DNA from 2 places in the Paractinoplanes brasiliensis genome. Region 1 is predicted to be linked to the other one. Evidence: riboswitches for the same ligand, from Rfam matches in the RefSeq annotation. Region 1 holds a riboswitch; the other holds the start of a gene.
The links. Region 1 has a riboswitch for glycine ahead of C8E87_RS37650 (L-serine ammonia-lyase). Riboswitches for the same ligand answer to the same signal wherever they lie in the genome.
Positions count from the first base shown of each region.

Region 2: another riboswitch for glycine. It lies ahead of gcvP (aminomethyl-transferring glycine dehydrogenase); the one in region 1 lies ahead of C8E87_RS37650 (L-serine ammonia-lyase).

Region 1 is NZ_SNWR01000002.1:1,216,794-1,220,187, forward strand. It holds gene C8E87_RS37645 (tetratricopeptide repeat protein) at 1-127, shown strand, start outside; gene C8E87_RS37650 (L-serine ammonia-lyase) at 132-1,463, opposite strand; glycine riboswitch at 1,503-1,585, opposite strand; glycine riboswitch at 1,589-1,680, opposite strand; gene C8E87_RS37655 (type 2 periplasmic-binding domain-containing protein) at 1,779-2,264, opposite strand; partial or broken gene C8E87_RS37660 (sugar isomerase domain-containing protein) at 2,280-2,920, opposite strand; gene C8E87_RS37665 (hypothetical protein) at 3,003-3,227, shown strand; gene C8E87_RS37670 (GNAT family N-acetyltransferase) at 3,306-3,394, shown strand, end outside.
Region 2 is NZ_SNWR01000002.1:1,104,412-1,107,805, forward strand. It holds gene gcvP (aminomethyl-transferring glycine dehydrogenase) at 1-1,854, opposite strand, end outside; glycine riboswitch at 1,945-2,037, opposite strand; gene mgrA (L-glyceraldehyde 3-phosphate reductase) at 2,089-3,084, shown strand; partial or broken gene C8E87_RS37150 (DNA polymerase beta superfamily protein) at 3,125-3,394, shown strand, end outside.

The DNA.
Region 1 (3,394 bases):
CGCCACCCATCCGCAGACCCGGGTGGCCGCCGAGACCCGCCGGGGCGTTCTGCTCCGCATGGGCGGGGCGCCCCGGGCTGACGGCTCGCGGGGGAAGGCCGCTCACCGCCGCCGCAGACAGCCCTGACCGGTCAGCACTCGATCACGTTGACGGCCAGCCCGCCGCGCGCCGTCTCCTTGTACTTGACCTTCATGTCGGCCCCCGTCTCCTTCATGGTCTTGATGACCTTGTCGAGGGAGACGTGATGGCGGCCGTCCCCACGCAGCGCCATCCGGGCCGCCGTGACCGCCTTGACCGCGGCCATGCCGTTGCGCTCGATGCACGGGATCTGCACCAGCCCGCCGACCGGGTCGCAGGTCAGCCCCAAGTTGTGCTCCATGCCGATCTCGGCCGCGTTCTCCACCTGCTCGGGGGTGCCGCCCAGCACCTCGGCCAGCCCCGCCGCCGCCATCGCGCACGCGCTGCCCACCTCGCCCTGACAACCCACCTCGGCGCCCGAGATCGACGCGTTCTCCTTGAAGAGCAGCCCGATCGCGCCCGCGGTGAGCAGGAACCGGACCACCCCCTCGTCGTCGGCGCCCGGGACGAAGTTCACGTAGTAGTGCAGAACCGCCGGGATGATGCCGGCCGCGCCGTTGGTGGGCGCGGTGACGACCCGGCCGCCTGCCGCGTTCTCCTCGTTCACGGCCATCGCGTACGCGGTCAGCCACTCCATCGCGTGCTCGGCCGGGCGCCCCGCCACGCGCAGCTGCCGGGCCGTCGCCGCCGCCCGCCGCCGCACCCTCAGGCCACCGGGCAGCACGCCCTCGGCTTCGAGCCCGGCCGTCACACATTCGCGCATGACCCGCCAGATCTCCAAGAGGCCCGTACGCGTCCCGGCCGTGGAACGCCAAGCGGTCTCGTTCTCGAGCATGAGCCGCGAGATCGACAGCCCCGTCGACGAGGTCAGCCGGAGCAGTTCGGCCCCGCTGGCGAACGGGTGCCGCAACGGCGTGGCGCCGGCGCGCACCAGGCCGGTCTCGTCCAGCACGAACCCGCCGCCCACCGAGTAGTAGGTCTTGCTCAGCACCGTCGAACCGTCACCGGCGTACGCGGAAAAGGTCATGCCGTTGGGATGCCCGGGCAGCGTGCGACGGCGGTGCAGCACCAGATCGACGCCGATGACACGGTCGCCGTGGTCGAAACCGCCCCGGGCGTGGATGGCCGCGGCCCGCGAGTCGGCGGTGGAGACGTCGACGGTTTCCGGTTCGGCGCCCTCGAGCCCGAGAAGAACGGCCTTGGGGGTGCCGTGCCCATGACCGGTGGCGCCGAGCGAGCCGAACAGCTCGGCCCGTACGAGGGTCACCCCGGGCGCCGCATCGAGCAGGCTCGCGAACATGCGGGCGGCCCGCATCGGTCCGACGGTGTGCGAGCTGGACGGCCCGATACCGACGGAGAACAGGTCGAAGACGGACACGGCCATGGGAGGCTCCCTGACGAGACGGCGGGTAGGCCTCCCTCGCTCTGTCATGGGGCCTGAGAGCTTCATCGGCCGGCGGGCGGCTGATTTGCACCTTGGGCGCGGGGTTTCCCGGCTTTCCAGAGTCGCCGGCCACGACGGTACGGGTGCCTGAGAGATTCTGAGGGAGAAGTTGCTCCTTCGGCGCCCCCGGCGCGGGGAACTCTCCCGCCGGGGCCAAAGCGGTGTGCAGTTGTGGCCCGCAAGGTAGCGATCCGCTGTCGACGGGTCAAGACCAACGGGACGGGCCTCGAACGCCCGCCTCCCCAGGTTACCCGCTCACCGATCCCAGGCGTGCCGCTGGAGGGGCCGGGCGAGCGCCGGGGCCGCGCGGCAGGAACGGACTGCCCGCGTCGGCCCCGCGCTGACCAGGGTGCCGATGTCGAGCCGGCCGGCGCCGGTGTTGTCGACGACGTCGGGCGGGTTGCCGCCGACGAAGCGGGGTTGCATGGCCTCGCCGACCTTCTGCAACCCCTTGTGGTCGACGGTGGCCCGCGGGTACTTCGCCGTGTAGGCCGACTCGGCCTTGATCGCGTAGTCGTCGCCGTAGCCGCCCTTGAAGACGACCACCTCGAGGGGAGCGTCGGCCTTCACGCCGAGCGGGTTCTCCGCCGTCTTCTCGGCGCCCTCGGCCGGCTGGTCCGGGGAGGAGTCGCCGGAGGTCACACACCCGGCGGCAAAAGGCACGGTGACCGCCGCGGTGACGGCCGTACGCAGCAGTGTTCGCCTGGTGGGACAAGGTCTGAGCGGGGAATCAGGGTTCATCACAGTGCTCTCTTCCTATGCGGTGCGCCGGATGCGCCCGGCGTACCGCGCCTCGATCTCTGCGTTGTGGTCCTTGCCGCCGGGCACGTTGTCCGACAGGTGGACGGGCGGGGTGATCCCCGCCGCGAGCAGGCGCTCCACGACCTCGGCGACGATCTGCTGGGCCGGCAGCGCCGCGGTGATCGACGAGACCGCGCCGACCGCTCCCCCGCCGGGCAGTGGAATTGTGGCGTCGCCGTACGGGGCGCCGTTGTCGAGCACCACGTCGGCGATCTCGCCGAGCTTGCGCCCGCCGGGGTGCCGCGACTCGACCCCCGCCGAGTGCTCGGCCGAGGTGATCGCGATCAGTTTGTGCCCCCGTTCCTTGACCAGCAGCGCCATCTCGACGACGGCGCCGTTGATGCCGGAGTTGGAGGCGATGACGAACGCGTCGTCGGGTTTGATCGGGGCCAGCTCGTAGAGCCGGTGCGCGATGTCGGTCCGGCGCTCCACCCCGGGGTCGGCCAGTTCCGACAGGGGCGAACCGCCGTACAGGACGATGTCGCGCAGGGCGATCCGGTTGGTCGGCACCAGTCCCCCGCGCGACCGGCGATCTCCATGGCCAGGGCCTCCGAGTGCCCGCAGCCGAAGGCCTGGATCACTCCCCCGTTGCGTACGCCCGGAGTGGCTGAGCCCGATGGCCACGTCCCCCGGCAGCGTCAGGGCGGCGTTGGTGAGCGCGGTGTGCGAGTCGGTGCGGTGCCAGACGGGGACCCGGATGCGCTCGAACCGGAACGCCATCTCGCGGGCGGCCTCCTGACGGCCGGCACCCCCGTACGCGACGAGGTCCGCGCCGTCCTGCGTGGGCGCGGCGTCGACGCTGTCACCGGTGGCGACCCGGCCGCCGGAGCCGCCTGGCTGGCCGCCCGCGATTTGACGCCGCTCTCCCCCGCCGGCCTGCACGCCGCGCTGCTCGCCCGCTAATTCGCGTGCGCCCGGATCGCCGGCACGCCAGGATCGACGACAACTCGAGCAGGAAAGGAGGGTTCCCATGTTCTCGTCATGCTCATCGGTGCCCACTGGGAGGCTTCGTTGTTGTTCCGCACCATGGCCGAGTCCGATCTCGACCTGATCCTGACCTGCCTGTCCGA
Region 2 (3,394 bases), 110 kb from region 1:
CTCGATCTTGGCGTGCAGGTCGGCCATGTCCACGTTGCCGAGATCGTCGCAGGCCACCACGACCACCCGCATCCCGGCCATCACGGCGCTGGCCGCGTTCGTGCCGTGCGCGCTCGACGGGATCAGGCACACGTCCCGGTGGGACTCGCCCCGCGAACGGTGATAACCCCGGATCGCCAGCAGACCGGCCAGCTCACCCTGCGACCCCGCGTTCGGCTGCACGCTCACCGCGTCGTACCCGGTGATCTCGGCCAGCCACGACTCCAGCGTCGCCACCAGCTTCTCGTAGCCGGCCGTGTTCGCCGCCGGGGCGTACGGGTGGATGTCAGCGAACTCCGGCCAGGTCACCGGCTCCATCTCGGTGGTCGCGTTCAGCTTCATCGTGCACGACCCCAGCGGGATCATGCCCCGGTCCAGCGCGTAGTCCCGGTCGGACAGCCTGCGCAGATACCGCAGCATGCTCGTCTCGGAATGGTGCGTGCGGAACACCGGATGCGTCAGGTACTCGCTCGTGCGCGCCAGGGGCTTCGCCCCACAATCGGCGACAGCGGTTTCCCGTACGCCGAAAGCCCGCACAACCGCAGCGACGTGCGCCTCGGTCGTCGTCTCGTCGGCCGCCACCGACACCCGGTCGGCGTCCACCAGCCGCAGGTCGATGCCGGCCTCGGCCGCCGCGGCCACCACCTCCGCCGCCCGGCCCGGGACAACCGCCGTCACCGTGTCGAAGAACGCGTCGTGCGCCACCCGCACGCCACCCGCCGTCAAGCTGCCCGCCACGGTCAACGCGTGGTGGTGCACCCGCTCGGCGATCCCCCGCAGCCCCCGCGGACCGTGGTAGACGGCGTACATGCTCGCCATCACCGCGAGCAGGACCTGCGCCGTACAGATGTTGCTGGTCGCCTTCTCACGACGGATGTGCTGCTCACGGGTCTGCAACGCCAGCCTGTACGCCGGAGCGCCGTCCGCGTCCTTCGACACGCCGACCAGCCGGCCCGGCAACGACCGCTCCAGCCCCGCCCGCACGGCCAGGTAACCGGCGTGCGGACCACCGAACCCGAGCGGCACCCCGAAACGCTGGGTCGTGCCCGCCGCGATGTCAGCCCCGATCTCCCCCGGCGCCCGCAGCAACGTCAACGCCAGCAGGTCGGCGGCCACCGTCACCAGAGCACCCCGGGCGTGCGCCGCCTCGACGAGCGCCGCGTGATCCCGTACGGCTCCGGAAGCCCCTGGGTATTGCAGGTGCAGGCCGAAGAACTCGCCGGGCAGCGGGTCACCCGCGTCAAGATCGACCAACTTGAGCTCGATGCCCAGCGGCTCGGCCCGCGTCCGCAGCACCGCGAGCGTCTGCGGCAACGTGTCCGCGTCCACCACGTACGTCCGGGACTTGCTCTTCGAAGCCCGCTTGGCCAGCGTCATCGCCTCGGCGACCGCGGTGCCCTCGTCCAGCATCGACGCGTTCGCCGTGGTCAACCCCGTCAGGTCGGTCACCATGGTCTGGAAGTTGAGCAGCGCCTCCAGCCGGCCCTGGCTGATCTCCGGCTGATACGGCGTGTACGCCGTGTACCAGGCCGGGTTCTCCAGGACATTCCGCTTGATCACCGCCGGGGTGTGCGTGCCGTAGTACCCCAGCCCGATCATCGAGGTCGTCACCCTGTTCTGCGACGCGATCGCGCGCAGCTCGGCGATCGTCTCCTCCTCGGAGGCGGCCGCGGGCAGCTCCAGCGACCCGTGCCAGCGGATCACCTCGGGGATCGCCGCGTCCATCAGAGCGTCCAGCGACGCGTACCCGATGGCCTTGAGCATGTGGGTCTGCTCTTCCGCATCCGGCCCGATATGCCGGTTGGCGAACGTCATGGCGGCTCCTGACAGAGAGGTCGACAAGGCGGCCTCCCCCTCTGTCACACCAGCCGGTCTTTTTCGCCCAGCCGCAATGCTTCAGAGTCGCGAGCCCACGCGGTCCTTTTGCCTGAGAGGTTCCGGGGAGGATTTGCCCCTTCGGCGCCGAGGTCGACCCTCGGTCTCTCCCGCATGGCTACCCTCCAACCTACCAGCGATCATGGTCGGGGCCGCTATCTCTAGGGTGGGGTTGTGACCTACACCCCCGCGAGCAACCGCTACGACACCATGCCCTACCGGCGGACCGGCCGAAGCGGGCTGCGCCTGCCCGTCATCTCGCTCGGACTGTGGCACAACTTCGGCCACGAACGGCCCTGGCAACGCCAGCGCGACATCGTGCTGCGCGCCTTCGACCTCGGCGTCACCCATTTCGACCTGGCCAACAACTACGGCCCGCCGCCCGGCAGCGCCGAGCAGAACTTCGGCCGCATCCTGGCCGGCGACCTCAAAGCCCACCGCGACGAAATCGTCGTGTCGACCAAAGCCGGATACGAGATGTGGCCCGGACCGTACGGCGATTTCGGCTCCCGCAAATACCTGGTCAGCTCGCTCGACCAGTCGCTGAAACGGCTCGGCCTCGACTACGTCGACATTTTCTACCACCACCGGCCCGACCCGGAGACCCCGCTCGAGGAAACCATGGGCGCCCTCGACGCCGTCGTACGCGCGGGCAAGGCCCAATACGTCGGCCTGTCCAACTACGACTCGTCGCAGACGGCGGCCGCGGCGGCCATTCTGCGCGATCTCGGCACGCCGCTGCTCATTCACCAGCCGTCGTACTCGATCCTCAACCGCCGGATCGAGAAGGACAACCTGCTCGACACCCTCGGCGAGGCCGGCGCCGGCTGCATCGCCTTCAGCCCTCTGCAGCAGGGACTGCTGACCGACCGCTATCTCAACGGCATTCCCGACGATTCCCGCGTCCGAACCAGCCGGTTCCTCAACGAGGACGCCCTGGACAACCGGACACTCGCACGGCTGCACGCGCTCAACGACATAGCCCGTCGGCGCGGGCAGTCCCTGGCCCAGATGGCCCTCGCCTGGGCCCTGCGCGACGAACGCATGACCAGCCTCATCATCGGCGCCAGCAGCGTGCAACAGCTCGAGGACAACGTCGCCGCCGTCGGCAACCTGGCCCTGTCCGAGGCCGAACTGGGCGACATCGACGGCACCGTCCTCGACCTGTAAATCGGCTGCTGGTCCTGCGTTCCGCGGCCGGCTTCGTCGCATGATCGAGCACACGGTTCTCGCGGTCGTGGTGGGGTCACGGGCGTACGGACTCTCCGGCCCCGGATCCGACCACGACCGCCGCGGCGTGTCCGTGGCGCCGACCCGCTCGTTCTGGAGCCTCGACAAACCCGTTACCCACTTCGACGGGCCCCTCGACGAACAGTTCTGCACGCTCGCCCTACAGGACAACCCGACCGTGCTCGAAGTGCTCTGGTCCCCCATCGTCGAGAAGTGACCTGGGCCGGCGCCGAACTGCTTTTCCGTCCGG